2 regions of the Pseudactinotalea sp. Z1732 genome follow, and region 2 is predicted to be linked to the other one. Evidence: riboswitches for the same ligand, from Rfam matches in the RefSeq annotation. Region 2 holds a riboswitch; the other holds the start of a gene.
The links. A riboswitch is a leader RNA that binds a small molecule or an ion and turns the genes downstream of it on or off. The one in region 2 is predicted to bind S-adenosylmethionine.

Region 1: another riboswitch for S-adenosylmethionine. It lies ahead of ACPL7H_RS04490 (hypothetical protein); the one in region 2 lies ahead of ACPL7H_RS09095 (O-succinylhomoserine sulfhydrylase).

Annotation. Positions count from the first base shown of each region.
Region 1 is NZ_JBMPQC010000002.1:138,102-145,424, reverse strand. It holds gene nadD (nicotinate-nucleotide adenylyltransferase) at 1-536, opposite strand, end outside; gene ACPL7H_RS04510 (hypothetical protein) at 568-729, opposite strand; gene ACPL7H_RS04505 (glutamate-5-semialdehyde dehydrogenase) at 941-2,233, opposite strand; gene ACPL7H_RS04500 (hypothetical protein) at 2,230-2,499, opposite strand; partial or broken gene ACPL7H_RS04495 (cytidine deaminase family protein) at 2,462-2,617, shown strand; gene ACPL7H_RS04490 (hypothetical protein) at 2,780-3,784, opposite strand; SAM riboswitch class IV at 4,070-4,183, opposite strand; gene proB (glutamate 5-kinase) at 4,330-5,475, opposite strand; gene obgE (GTPase ObgE) at 5,570-7,057, opposite strand; gene rpmA (50S ribosomal protein L27) at 7,165-7,323, opposite strand, start outside.
Region 2 is NZ_JBMPQC010000003.1:395,490-402,812, forward strand. It holds gene ACPL7H_RS09080 (NAD-dependent protein deacetylase) at 1-335, shown strand, start outside; gene tadA (tRNA adenosine(34) deaminase TadA) at 380-811, opposite strand; gene upp (uracil phosphoribosyltransferase) at 1,219-1,854, shown strand; gene ACPL7H_RS09095 (O-succinylhomoserine sulfhydrylase) at 1,935-3,158, opposite strand; SAM riboswitch class I at 3,164-3,254, opposite strand; gene ACPL7H_RS09100 (NAD(P)H-dependent glycerol-3-phosphate dehydrogenase) at 3,468-4,529, opposite strand; gene ACPL7H_RS09105 (alpha/beta fold hydrolase) at 4,652-5,677, shown strand; gene ACPL7H_RS09110 (hypothetical protein) at 5,745-7,205, shown strand; gene ACPL7H_RS09115 (hypothetical protein) at 7,202-7,323, opposite strand, start outside.

The DNA.
Region 1 (7,323 bases), on a different contig from region 2:
CACACCGGCTTGTTCTCCGAGACCCGTGCGCGGCAGTCGGTCGAGGAAATCGCCATCGCGGGAATCTCCAGTAGGGAGTACTCACCATCGGGTAGGTCCTGACCGCTGAGTTCGTGCCCCGGGCGGGTGACTCCCACGAAGTGGGCCAACTCCCACAGTTCCGGGGAGTCCTTCCACTGCAGGATCTGGCCCAGCGCATCGGCGCCGGTGATGAAGAACAACTCCGCTTCCGGGAAGGTCTTGTGCAGGTCCCGCAACGTATCGACGGTGAAGGTCACCCCGCCGCGGTCGATGTCGACCCGCGAGACCGTGAACCGGGGGTTGGAGGCGGTAGCGATCACGGTCATCAGGTACCGGTGCTCGGCCAGGGTCACGTCGCGGTCCGACTTGAAGGGCTGCGCGCCGGTGGGCACGAAGATGACCTCGTCCAGATCGAACTCGTCGGCCACCTCGCTGGCGGCAACCAGGTGACCATGGTGGATCGGGTCGAACGTGCCGCCCATGATCCCGATCCGGGTGCGCGTGGGTGTGCTCACGTCAACTCCGACACTGTGTAATCGGGCAGTCTCACTTGTGACGCTGGCGGGTACCAACCGAGCGGAAGGCGAGCGTCACCAAGAGCAGGAACATCAAGATGGTGATGGACACTACTCCATACCCCACGGGCGGCATGGGCATGTTCGATGCCTCAGCGGCCAATGCGGTGAAGGTCAGCAGCGAACTGCTCATCGACTCCGGTCCTCTCTGTTCCTGGCTCTACAGCCACAGTTTCGCACGTTCCCGCCCGGGTTCCTACCACCCCGGTGACGCGCGCCATACCAGGGGCGCTGCGCCGTCGATCATCCGAGACACAACTCTACCGCCCAGCTGACGCCGACCACCTGCCGGGCCACGCCGCGGTCCGGGCAGGCCTGCGCGGATGCGCCTCACCGTCAGCCGCTCAGGTTCGGATGTGCCCGTCTCCCTCCACCACCCAGGTGGTGGTGGTCAACTCGGTCAGGCCCATCGGTCCGCGTGCGTGCAGTTTCTGGGTGGAGATCCCGATCTCCGCGCCGAGGCCGAGTTGGGCGCCGTCGGTGAACCGGGTGGAGGCATTAACCATCACGGCGGCTGAATCCACCTCGGTGGTGAACCGTGCCACACTCCGGGTGTCGGTGGTACAGATGGCGTCGGTGTGCCCGGAGGAGTAGGTGCGGATGTGCTCCAGGGCGGCATCGATGTCATCGACCACGGCCACGGCCAGGTCGGCGCTGAGGTACTCGGTGGACCAGTCCTGCTCGGTCGCCGGGAGCACCTCGACGTTGCCCGGGGCCAGGGTGCGGGTGCGCTCGTCACCGTGGATCCGCACCCCGGCGCCGTCCAGGGCGTCAAGGGCCGCGGGCATGAAGTCCGCAGCGGCTTCGGCGTGGACCAGCAGGGTCTCCAGGGCGTTGCACACCCCTAACCGGTGGGTCTTGGAGTTCAGCAACAGGGACAGCGCCTGATCCAGCGGCGCGCCGGCATCGACGTACAGGTGGCAGTTGCCCACCCCGGTCTCGATCACCGGCACCGTGGATTCGGTCACCACCGTCTGGATCAGTCCGGCCCCGCCGCGGGGGATCAGTACGTCGATGAGCCCACGGGCCCGCATCAGCGCCTGGGCGCCGGCGCGCCCGTAGGCGTCAATGGACTGCACCAGGTCAGCGGGCAGGCCGGCCTGCTCCAGTGCCTCACCCAGGACCGCCACGATCTCCTGGTTGGACTGCGCGGCGGCCGAACCCCCGCGCAGCACCACCGCGTTCCCGCTCTTGAGTGCCAGGCCGGCGGCATCGACTGTGACGTTCGGGCGTGCCTCGTAGATCATGCCCACCACGCCCATGGGTACCCGCACCTGCCGCACCCGCAACCCGTTGGGCAACGTGGAACCGTGCAACACCTCTCCCACCGGGTCCGGCAGGGCGGCCAGGTCCCGCAACGCCTCGGCGATCCCCTCGACGCGGCCGGCGTCCAGGGTGAGCCGGTCCAGCAGGCCCGGGCTCATCCCGCCGGCCTCCTCCCGGCGCACGTCCACATCGTTGGCAGCCACGATCCGTTCGGAGGCACCCACCAACGCATCGGCCATCCGGTGCAGCGCGGCGTCCTTGGTGGCCCGGGTGGCCCGCGCCAGGTCGCGGGCGGCCACCTTCGCGTCGGTGGCCACCTGCTGCACCTGCGCCGTCACGTCCGCAGCGGGCTGCGCCGTCGTCTGAGTCATGCAGCCAAGCCTACGCCGCCGCCGCGCTCCCAGGCCGCGGCCGGTGCGCTGCGGCCGTCGATCCGGGCCCGTCCGCCACGGGAACCGGCGAGGGCTGCCACACCGGTTCCCTCTAGGATCGTGCCTATGGACACCGCGTCGTTCTCCTCCCTGATCGCTTCGGCCCAGGAATACCTGAACCCCAGCGAGGCGGAGGACCGGAAGTCGGGTGATGTCGCAGCCACCCTGGTGACGGCCGCCGGAGCGCGGTACTCAGGGGTGTGCATCGACACCCCGTGCGGAACCGGCTTCTGCGCCGAACACGCCGCTATCGCCGCGATGGTGACGGCCGGAGAGTTCCGTATCGCCCAGATCGTGGCAGTGTGGCGCGATGAGGCCGGCACCCTGCACGTGGTCTCACCGTGCGGACGCTGCCGCGAGTTCATCCGACAGATCGACCCGGCGAACATCGACACCCAGGTGATCCTCGGCCCGGGGCGCTCGGCACCGCTACGCGACCTGTTGCCCGAGAACGACTGGCCGGCCGGACCGCCTGAGAAGGACGGCTCATCGCACCCGCACCGGGGCACGCCGGGAGCGAGCAGGCGTCGCCGCGGGCGTGACCGGAGCCGTCGCCGGCGTACGCAGCCCGAGTTCGGTCAGCGCCGGCAGCAGGTCCTGGGCCAGAGCCACCACATCGGTGGGTACCGAGGCCGGCACCACGGTGAACCCGTCGGCTCCGCCGGCCCGGACCCACGCGTTCCAGAGCGTGGCGAGGTCCTCGGCGGTCCCGATGGTGCGCAGAGCCGGCAGCCCGGAAGGCAATTCCAGTGAGGACAGCAGGTCCCAGCGTGCCTGTGCGCTGGCCCGATCGGCGGAGATCACCGTGTGCACATCGACCAACACCTTGACGTCACCGGGTGCCCGGCCCCACTCGATTGCCGCTTCACGGATCGCAGCCCGGGCGGCACGGGCCTCCTCCAGGGTTGCCACCGACAGCCGTGCCACGTCAGCGCGCGCCGCAGCCAGCTCGGCGTCCACACCGTTGCGCACCGGTACCACCACCAGTGGACGGACCGGTTCGCGAACCACATCATCCACGGTGCGCTTGCGGGGGGCGGCCACCGGCGCGTCCAGCACCGCATCCACCGTGCGCGCACCGGTGCCCTGGGCGGTGGCGCCCTGCTCGAGCTGCCAGCCCGCGCGCTGGGCACTGGCCCGGTGCACCGAGGCGATGGCACCAGCGACGTGTTCGGGGCGCGTGATGCCCAGCGGAACTGTGGCCACCAGGGCGGCCCGGGTGGTGTGCCGGGCAAGGCGGGAGGTAGCCAGCGCCCCGTCCAGCCAGGCGTCCCGGCGCCGCTTACCACCGAGCCGGAATGTCTCATCCAGCGAGATCAGGTCCACCCCGCCCCGGTCGGCGAGGGAGGCCAGGCCGGCCAGGCGGCCCATGATGAATTGCTCGGTCTCGGCGTTGCGCTCGCGCTGCCAGTCCCGGGGCGCGCCGGCATTGGACAGATCCAATCCGACCAGGGACGCGGTCTCGTTCACAGATGCAGGTACAGCAGACATGGGGTGCTCACTCTCGGTGCAAGAAAGGGCTCAACATTGCTGCCTCAGCGCGGGTCGCACGCCCGGTGTGTCACGCATCGGGCTCAGGTGCGCACCGACCGGCTGAGGGGTGGCGCCGAGGGGCCGTCAGAGGGCCCGAGGCTGCCGGTTGAGGTGTCGGCTCAGGCCGACATGAAGCAGCAACACATCGCACACATCACACAGGAGACGTGGCGTCGCTGGTACGCAAGGGTCCTGTCGGTGTGCATCGCTGTCTTCATCCTTCTGTCTGCACCGCGGGGAGCGGTGATGCGCTTGCCGGGGGCCATGTGGCCCGCGGCCAGGTCATCTCCCGGAGCACCCCGCCGCGCGGGGGGTTGCCGGTCAGCAAGCCGGGACTTGGCGCTGACGCTCTGAACCTGGGATCAACCTATGAGTCGGATAGTTGCCGTGTCAACTATCTTGCCGTGTCAACTACCTAAGGGCTGCGCATTCGGTCGCCACGACGCGGTCCCAGTCCGAGACGCCGGAGCGCGCCGTCGGCTGATGCGACCGCCTCGCCGGCCTCAGTCGGTGCGGTCCAGCACCACCAGGTCATCCCGGTGCACCACCGCGCGGGCACTATCCGGGCCGAACTGCTCCCGCATCTGCACCGAGGTGCGGCCCAGACGCGCAGGGAGTTCCTCAGCGCTGTAGGAGGCCAAGCCTCGAGCCACCACCCGGCCGGCTGGATCCAGCACGTCGATCGGGTCGCCGGCGTCGAACTCCCCCGTCACGTCCACCACGCCGGCCGCCAGCAGCGACTTCTTCCCGGCAGTGATCGCCTGCACCGCACCCTCGTCGACGCTGATCGAACCTCCGGTGTGCGCGGCGTGGGCCAGCCACAGCCGCCGGGCATTGGTGCGCCGTCGGGCCGGCTCGAACCAGGTGCCCACGTCCTCACCGGACAACACGGCCCCGGCATTGTGTGCCGCGGTCACCACCACCGGGATCCCGGCGCCGGAGGCGATCGCGGCGGACTCCAACTTCGAGACCATGCCCCCGGTGCCCACCGCCCCGCCTCGTGCGGTGACCTCGATGCCCTCCAGGTCTCGTCGGTCCCGCACGCGTGCGATCCGCCGGGCACCGGGCAGCCGGGGCGAGCGATCGTACAGGGCGTCGACGTCGGTGAGCAGCACCAGGGCGTCGGCTTTGGACAGGTGCGAGACCAGAGCGGCCAGCCGGTCATTGTCACCGAACTTGATCTCCTGGGTGGCCACGGCGTCGTTCTCGTTGATCACCGGCACCACTCCCAGCGCCAGCAGTCGTTCGACGTTGCGCTGGACGTTGCGGTGATGTGCCCGGCGCACCACGTCCTCCACGGTGAGCAGCACCTGGCCGACGGTGAGCCCGTGGGCACCGAACGCGCGCGTGTAGTGCGCCATCAAGAGCCCTTGCCCGACGCTGGCCGCGGCCTGGGCGGTTGCCAGGTCCCGGGGCCGGCCGCTGAGCCCGAGGACGCCCAGCGCTGAGGCGATGGCCCCGGAGGAGACCAGCACCACCTGCCCACCCGCGGCTCGGCGACCGGCCAGGACCTCGACGAGCGCGGTGAGCTTGTGTACATCCAGCCGCCCAGCCGCGTCGGTGAGCGAGGAGGAGCCGATCTTGACCACGACTCGTCGGGCGCGACCGGGGTCCCCCAGTTCACGCCGGTCCGTCACGGTCTTGGTCACGGCACCATTGTGGCGCACCCGATCACGATTCGGACGGGACCGTCCATGTACTGGGCGCCCCGGGCCCCGTTCGGTGCGCGCCGATGAGGTGACCTCACTGCTCCCGGTCGATCCACAACTCCTCGCGAGCGGCAGCCTTGGCGTCCATCCGGTTGTGGAACTCCTCGCGTTTCTCCGCCCGAGTAGGCCGCTGCCGCTCCTCCAGACGCACGTCGGAGCCGCGAGCGCCCAGGAGTTCGGGGCCGGTCATCATGGTCGGCTCCCAGTCGAAGACCACGCCCTCGGGGCCGTCACCGATCACGACCTCCGCACCCGGGGTGGCGCCCGCTTCGAACAGCGCCTCCTCCACTCCCAGGCGGGCCAGCCGGTCGGCGAGGTAACCCACGGCCTCATCGTTGGCGAAGTCGGTCTGGCGCACCCAACGCTCTGGTTTGGTTCCGGTGATCAGAAAGTACTCGTGGTCACTCCTGCGCCGGGTGACAGCGAACCCGGTTTCGTCCACCGCGCGGGGGCGCAGCACCGTCGGGGTTGGCTCCGGCGGTGGGGCGGCATCGCGGGCCTGTTGCACGATCTCGGCCAGTCTGAAGGACAGCGGCCGAAGGCCCTTGCGCGCTACCGCGGAGACCTCGAACACCTCCAGGCCACGGGCCTCCAGGTCGGGCCGCACCAGATCGGCCAGGTCCTGGGCCTCGGGCACGTCCACCTTGTTCAGCACCACCAACCGGGGGCGCTGCGCCAGCGGCACCCGGCCACCTTCGATTCCGACGTCGGCACTGTAGGCATCCAGTTCCGCCTCGATCGCGTCCAGATCGCTGATCGGGTCCCGGTTCGGCTCCAGGGTGGCGCAGTCCAGCACATGGACGATCACGGCACACCGCTCGATGTGTCGCAGGAACTCCAGGCCCAAGCCCCTGCCCTGGGAGGCGCCGGGGATCAACCCGGGCACGTCGGCCATCGTGAACCGGGCCTGTCCGGCCTGGACCACTCCCAGGTTCGGTACCAGAGTGGTGAACGGGTAGTCGGCGATCTTGGGCCGCGCCGCGCTCATCGCCGCGATCAGGGAGGACTTGCCCGCCGAGGGGAAGCCGACCAGAGCCACATCGGCCACGGTCTTGAGTTCCAGTACCAGGTCCCGCTCCTGCCCGGGTTCCCCGAGCAGGGCGAATCCGGGAGCCTTGCGTTTGCGCGAGGCCAGGGCGGCATTGCCGAGCCCGCCGTTACCCCCGGCCGCGGCGACGTACTCGGTGCCGTGGCCGACCAGGTCGGCCAGGATCTCGCCCTTGGCGGTCTTGACCACGGTGCCGTCGGGGACAGCGAGGACCAGGTGCTCACCCTTCTTGCCGGTGCGGTTGTCCCCCATCCCCTGGGTGCCGTTGCCGGCGCGGCGGTGCGGAGAGTGGTGGTAGTCCAGCAGCGTGGTGACCTGGCTGTCCACCCGCAGGATCACGTCACCGCCAGGTCCGCCGTTGGCGCCATCTGGGCCCCCCAGAGGCTTGAACTTCTCCCGGTGCACCGACACGCAGCCGTTGCCGCCGTCACCGCCGCGAACGTGCAGCATCACGTGGTCGACGAAACTGGCCATCACGACCCTCCTGGCGGTGGTTGTGGATCGGGCGCCGGAACCGGCTGGGAATACGAAAGCGGGGGCGCCCCGACTGCTAGCCGGTGCGCCCCCGCCGATGTCGAATCTCAGGCGTCCACAAGCGTGACGTCGACGACCTTGCGGCCCCGCCGGCTTCCGAACTGAACCTGTCCTGCGGACAGCGCGTAGAGGGTGTCGTCCCTACCGCGAGCCACGTTGATGCCGGGGTGGAACTTGGTGCCGCGCTGCCGCACCAGGATCTCACC
Region 2 (7,323 bases):
TCGAGGCCACCGAGGGCTTCCGCGTGCTGCCCTGCCCGGTGTGCGGTGGGATCCTCAAACCCGACATCGTCTACTTCGGGGAGAACGTCCCCAAGGACCGGGTCGCCCGCGCCTATGCGATGGTCGACGACGCCGAGGCGTTGGTGGTGCTCGGCTCGTCCCTGACGGTGATGTCGGGTCTGCGGTTCGTGCGGCACGCCGCCAGGAACGGACAACCGGTGGCGATCGTGAACCGCGGCAGCACCCGGGGCGACGCGCTCGCCGACGTGCTGGTGCACGCCGGCACCTCCGAGACACTCACGGCGCTGGTGGCAGCGTTACCGGCACCCTTGTAGCGGACCGGACCGGCTCCCCTGGTCGCCTCTGGAAAGCGGGCCGCTCAGCGTCGCTCGGCGAAGAAGTCCCGCAGCAGTTGCGCGCACTCGGGGCCGAGCACGTCACCGGTCACCTCCGTTCGGTGCGGCAATCTGGAGTCGCGAACGATGTCACGGGTGGATCCGCACGCGCCCGCCTTGGGGTCCCAGGCCCCCAGCACCACCCGGGCCACCCGGGCCAGCACCGCCGCCCCGGCGCACATCGCGCACGGCTCGAGCGTCACCACCAGCGTGCACCCGGTCAGGCGCCAGTTGCCCATCGCCCTCCCGGCCGCGCGCAGGGCGAGGATCTCGGCGTGTGCCGTCGGGTCGGCACTGGCCTCCCTGGCGTTGTGCCCGACGGCGATCACCTCACCCTCGGGGTCGAGCACCACCGCCCCGATCGGCACGTCACCGGCGGCGCCGGCCGTGGCTGCCTCGCGCAGGGCCAGGCGCATCGCGGCCGCATCGCCGGGCCGGGGAATGGATGGATCGGCGGCGGGGTCGGCAGTGGGATCGGCGCGCGGGCTGCGGCTGCCGCCCGCACCCCCACGACTGCGGTGGGCACCACCACCACGCCTGCGGTCGGTACCCCCATCGCCGCGGTCGGCACCACCACCACGCCTGCCGTCCGCCCCCCCATCGCCGCGGTCGGCACCACCCGCACGCCTGCCCTCCGCCCCCCCATCGCCGCGGTCGGCACCACCCGCACGCCTGCCGTCCGCCCCGCCGCGGTCGGCGCCACCACCACGACTGCGGTCGGCACCTGCACCCGCGGTCGGAGCGGTGCCGGTGTGATCCGAACCTGGTTCCTGAGGGCCCGTTGTCATGGTGGCCAGTGTGCCTGGTCGGTAGGTTGGGCGTCATGCGCCTGCACGTAGTCGAGCACCCACTGATCGCCCACAAACTCACCGCCCTGCGGGATGAGCGCACGCCGTCTCCCACGTTCCGCCAACTCACCGAGGAACTGGTGACCCTGCTGGCCTATGAGGCCACCCGGGAGGTGAGCACCGAGCCGGTGCGGATCTCCACCCCGGTCACCTCCACCATCGGCACCAGGATGGCCGATCCACAGCCGATCGTGGTGCCCATCCTGCGCGCCGGACTGGGCATGCTGGAGGGGATGACCCGGCTGCTGCCCACCGCGGAGGTCGGGTTCCTGGGCCTGCAGCGCGATGAGGACACCCTGGAGGCGATCACCTACGCCAACCGGCTGCCCGATGACCTCACCGGGCGGCAGTGCTTCGTGCTGGATCCGATGCTGGCGACCGGCGGCACCCTGGTGGCCTCGATCGAGTACCTGTTCGAACGCGGTGCCCGCGACGTGACCGCAATCTGTCTGCTCGCCGCACCCGAAGGGCTCGGCGCGGTGGAGGAGGCTGTGGGAGACCGCGCGGACGTGACGATCGTGACCGCCGCGGTGGACGAGGGCCTGAACGAGAAGGCCTACATCGTGCCCGGCCTGGGCGACGCCGGCGACCGCCTCTACGGCGTCGTCTGACCCGGGAGCCCGCTGACTTCGCGGCATCCACCGTGATCGCGCGCCACCTCGAACCCGAGATCAGGGCATCTGCCGCGACGTCAGCGCAGGGCCTGGTCGAGGTCGGCGCGCAGATCGGGCACGTCCTCCAGGCCCACCGACAGCCGCACGGTGGCAGGGGTGACTCCGATCGCGGCCTGACCGGCCGCACCCAGTTTGCGATGCGTCGTCGTGGACGGATGGGTGGCCATCGACTTCACATCGCCCAGGTTGTTGGACAGGTCCACGATCCGCAGGGCGTCCAGGACCGCGAAGGTGCGCTCCTTGACCCGCTCGGCAGCACCGGCGCCATCGGTGGCCACATCGAAGGTGACCACGGTCCCACCGCCGCTCATCTGCTCCTTGGCCAACACCTGCTGGGGGTGGGAGTCCAGGAGCGGGTACCGCACCGAGGCCACCCCGGGATGCCCCTCCAGCCATGTCGCCAACTCCCACGCCGCGGCGCTCTGGGCCCGCACCCGCAGGGCGAGCGTCTCCAAGCCCTTCAGGAGCACCCAGGCATTGAACGGGCTGAGGGTGGGCCCGGTGTTGCGAATGAAGTCCTGCACCGGGCCGCAGATGATCTCGCGCGGGCCCAGCACCGCCCCGCCCATCACCCGGCCCTGCCCGTCGATGTGCTTGGTAGCCGAGTACACGATGAGGTCGGCGCCGAGTTCCAGCGGCCGCTGCAGCACCGGGGTGGCGAACACGTTGTCCACGATCACCAGCGCACCGGCGCGGTGGGCCAGCCGTGAAACCGCAGCGATGTCGACCAGGTCCATCATCGGGTTCGAGGGGGTCTCGAACAGCACCAGGTCAGCCGGGGTGGCCAGGGCCCGCTCCCAGTCCTCGATCCGGTGGGCGTCGACGTAGTCGGTGCTGACCCCCCACTGGCCCATGATCTGGTCCAGCACCACGAAGGTGGACCCGAACAGCGCCCTGCCGGCCACGATCCGCCCGCCCTGTTCCACCAGCGGGGCGATCGCGGCGAACAGCGCGGACATCCCGCTGGCGGTGGCGTAGCAGGCCTCCGCTCGCTCCAGCAGGCGCATCCGCTCCTCGAATGCGGCAACGGTGGGGTTGGAGTAGCGGGAGTAGGTGAAGATGTCGAGTTCACCTGCGAAGGCCGCCTCGGCGTCGGCGGCCCGTTCGTAGGCGTAGCCCTGGGTGAGGAACATCGGCTCGGCGATCTCGCCGAACTCGGTGCGCTGCTGGCCCCCGCGCACGCCCACGGTGGCCGGTCCCACACCCTCGGGCAGGGAACATCGAGGTTGTGGATCGCTCATGGCTGCCTCCATCGTTCCTGGCGGTAGCACCGTCCGCGTCCGCGGGGGTTGCTGCAGCGTCGTCGAGCCAGATCTCTCGGCTGCTCTGGATGGTCCTGCGCCAGGCTACGTCCCGGCACCGGGCGGGCCGACGTCGATTCCGGTCCGTCCCACACTGCAAGACGTCCGTAGTGGACGACGACCGCAGTGCACGACGCCGGCGACGCAGGACGCCGCCAGTGCACGACGCCTGCTGCACGCCAGCCCAGCGGCGCACGTCAACCGGCAGCGCACGCCAGTCCGCAGCGCACGCCAGCCCGCGGCTGCGCGTCAGCGCATCCCGCCGAAGAAGTCCTCGAACGGCATCTCCAGGGGCTCATCGTTGGCGATGATCCCGTACAGGTGGCGCAGCAGCGGGAACTCCTGCGCACCGATCACCTCGCGCTCGGTGAGCTTCTCGATCGCCGCCCCGATCACCTCGATCGCGGCCACCCCCTCCAAGGTGACGCCCTTCATGTGCTGGTCGCGCACCTCCGAGAACGGCACCCCCGATCCCACGTAGCGACCGGCCCGCACGTTGCGTCCCCCCATCGAGGTGACGAACATGTCTCCCACACCGGCAAGGCCGGTGGTGGTCTCCCGGTCTCCGCCGAGTAGTTCGATGAACCGCAGCATCTCCCTGGTGCCCTGGGCGAAGACCGCGGCTCCGTAGTTGTACCGGCGGTATTGCGCGGCGCCCTTGCCGGCGGCGTCGAGCAGCCCCTCCATGAACCCGGCCGCGAAGGCGTAGACGTTCTTGGTGGCGGCGCCGACCTCATGCCCGATGAAGTCGGTGGACGTCCACACGTGATAGGAGTCGGTGCGGAACATGCGCGCCAAGGAGTCCAGGGACTCCTGATCGGTTCCGGTGAGCACTACGGCGGTGTCGTGCTCCACCGCGACCTCCCCGGCGATGGAGGGTCCCACGATCGCCGACCACGTCACCTGTCCGGACAACTCGGCGCCCACCTGCTCCATCAGCACCTCGGGGAGGATGCGCAGGTTCCCCGCCTCATCGGCGTCCATGCCCTTGGTGATCGAGAGCACCCGCATCCCGGGCCGCAGCAGAGCGCTCAGTTGCTGTCCGGCCCAGGCCACCCCGAAGGAGTTCACCCCGCTGATGGCCACCTCGGCCCCCTCGAACGCCTCCCGCGCCTGCTCCAACTGGAAGGTCGTGACCCCCTCCGGTAACGCGATCTCCAGGTGCGGGTGCACTCCGGTGCGCTGGATGGAGTCGATGATCTCGGTGTCCAGGTGGGTGCCCACCAGGTGGACCCGATGCCCGTTGCGGGTCAGCGGCACGGTCAGGGCGGAGGCCATGATGCCGGCCCCCAGGATCGCGACAGCACTCATGCGTTATGTCCTCCTCGGGTTTCACTGCGGCACTCGTCGACACCGCGTCCGCGTGCGGGCTCACCTCGACTGGAACCAGCGTACTCACCACCCGCCCGCGGCTCCGGTGTGAGGATGGGATGGTGAGCACCTCTCCCGATCCCACGCACCCGGCCGACGACGACGGCGCCTCCCGTGATGGGGGCACCTGGGCGCCCGACGTCCTCGGAGAACCCTGGCGGGCGCGCACGCTCAGCCTGCGTCCCGACAGCCGCGGAACCCCGGTTGCCACCCTGGTGCGCCACCGGGCGGGGCCACCGGAGCGTCGCCGTCACCCTGAGGCGGCGGTGCTGTATCTGCACGGGTTCGCCGATTACTTCTTCCAGTCCGAGCACGGGGCTGCCTGGGCCGCGCGTGGTTATCACTTCTACGCCCTTGACCTGCGGGACCACGGCCGCTCCATCCGAGACGGGCGCCGGCCCGGCTGGTCCAGCGGGATTAAGGTGCACGCCGAGGAGATCACCGCCGCGGTGCGTATCATCCGCGCCACCGGGGTGCGTCAGGTGGTGCTGGTGGGCCACTCCACCGGCGGTCTGATGGCCGCGCTGTACGCCGACCGCAACCCCGCCCTGATCGACGCGGTGGTGCTGAACAGTCCGTGGTTCGACCTCAACCGGCCGGCACCGGCGCGCCGCCTCCTGCGGCCGCTGGTGACGATCCTGGGCCGGGTCGCCCCGGACCTGGTGGTCAGCACCCTGGGTGAGGCCTACGGGCGCAGCGTGCACGCCGAATCCGATGGCGAGTTCGACTACAACCTTGACTGGAAGCCGCTCGCGGCCTTCCCGGTGCGCGCCGGTTGGCTCGCCTCGGTGGTCCGGGCGCAGCACCGGGTGCGGCGCGGTCTGGACATCACCGCGCCGGTGCTGGTGTGCACCAGCGGCGCCTCCGGACATCCCACGCGCCCGAGCACCGAAGACCTGGCCGGCACCGATGCGGTGCTGGGGGTGGAGGACATGACACGCTCCGCCCCGCTCCTGGGCGCGCATGTGCGGGTGCACCAGTTCGAGGGCGGTCGGCACGACCTGGCGTTGTCCGCCGAACCCGTCCGGACCGAGTACACCCAAGCCGTCCTGGACTGGGCCGGCGATCAACTCCGCCGGCCACGCTGAGCCCGCTCAACTCCGCAACTGCCGGTGCGTGACGGTTGGCGCCCCGTGCGTCGCTAGAGTCACCCGCATGGCCCAGCACGCCGATCCCTGCATAGATCGCTCGGCGCCCCACACCCGCGCCACGGTGCTGCTCGGCCTCGACCTGCTGCGCAACACCGGCGCCCTGCTGCGCCACCATTGGCTGCCGCTGACGCTGATCGCCCTGGCCGCGCACCTGGCCCAGCACTACCTGATGGAGCTGGTCATCCTGATCGCCCGGGCCGGAGCGGTGCCGGGGCTACTGGCGCTCTCACTGGTGCCATTCATGCCGATGCTGGCGGTGGTGGGCATGTTGCTCGTGCTGCGCCGCCGGTCCGGCCACGCCTCTCCGCTGGCGGACCTGATGGCAGCGGTGGCCGCTGTCCTGGTGCCGTTCCTGGTGGTCTACCAGAGCGGCGGCGGCCTGGAGGACGATATGCGCGCCTACGTCAGCAGGGGCTTCGACGACGATATGGGCCGCACCGAGGATCTCGCCGATCTGGACACCGTCAGCCGTCTCCCGGTGGCGGAGTCGGTGACGGTGCTGCTGGTGGTCTTCACCGCCGTGCTGGTGCGGGTGACGGGGATCCGCCTGGTGCGGAGCCGCACCCTGTGGCGCAGCAACAAGGACCGGCGCCGGATGGGCCTGCAGGTGGTGGTGGGCTACGCCGAGATCGTCTGGATCGTGCTGGGTGCCTACGTGGTGACCTACGTGGCCTCCGAGTTCCGGGCCTGGTGGAGCGGGCGCCAGGTAGCACAGTGGTTGCGCGATCTCGGGGGCTGGATCGAGGGCGTCTGGCCGGCATTCGGTCTGGTGGCTCCCGCGGCGCTGGAGTGGACCCAACTCGTCCTCGCCGGGGCGGTCACCGCCATCCTGGTGCCGGTGTCGTGGCTGGCGATCGGCGTGATCGTCTACGGGGTGCAGGCCACCGATGTGGTCGGGGTCCAGGACCTCATCCGGCTGCGCCGGACCAGCGCCGCCTTCGCGAGGGTGGCTGCCCGGGTGGGGATGGCGCCGATCGTGCGGGCCTGGAGACTTCTCGGGGCCGCGGATGGACGGTTCACCGCCCTGATCGGCGCCGCCGCAATGATCCTTAAGGCCGGATGGACGCCGGTGCTGACGTTCTGCCTGGCCTACGTGAGTATCTCTCAACTGCACTACCTGGTGTGGGGTGTGGCCGGACGAGTTGCTCCCACCCTCGACGGTGCCCAGTGGCGCTCGCTGTCCGCACCGATCGCCATGCTCAACGACACGCTGGTACTGATCCTGTCCACCGCGCTGCTGGCCGCGAGCGCCGATGTGTTGCTGACCAAATTCGGGGCGCCCTCCTGGCTGCGGTTGCCGCCGCGGTCCCCCGCAGGGGCCACCGACCTGGCTCGGCTTCCGCGGCCCGAACCGGCCGAACTCCTTTCCGGCGGTCCACCGCGGCCGGTGCCACCACCCCCACCGTCGGAGCCGGCGCGCCCGGAAATCCCACCACCGGACACATCGGCGCCGTCCCCGGGCTAGCCCGCTGGTAACTCCAAGTAGTCGGGGTTGAGGTGGAACTGGCTCTGCACCCGGATGTACCGGGGCTGGGCGTCATCGGGGATCAGGACCATGAACCGCTGCACGTCCCCGACTTCAC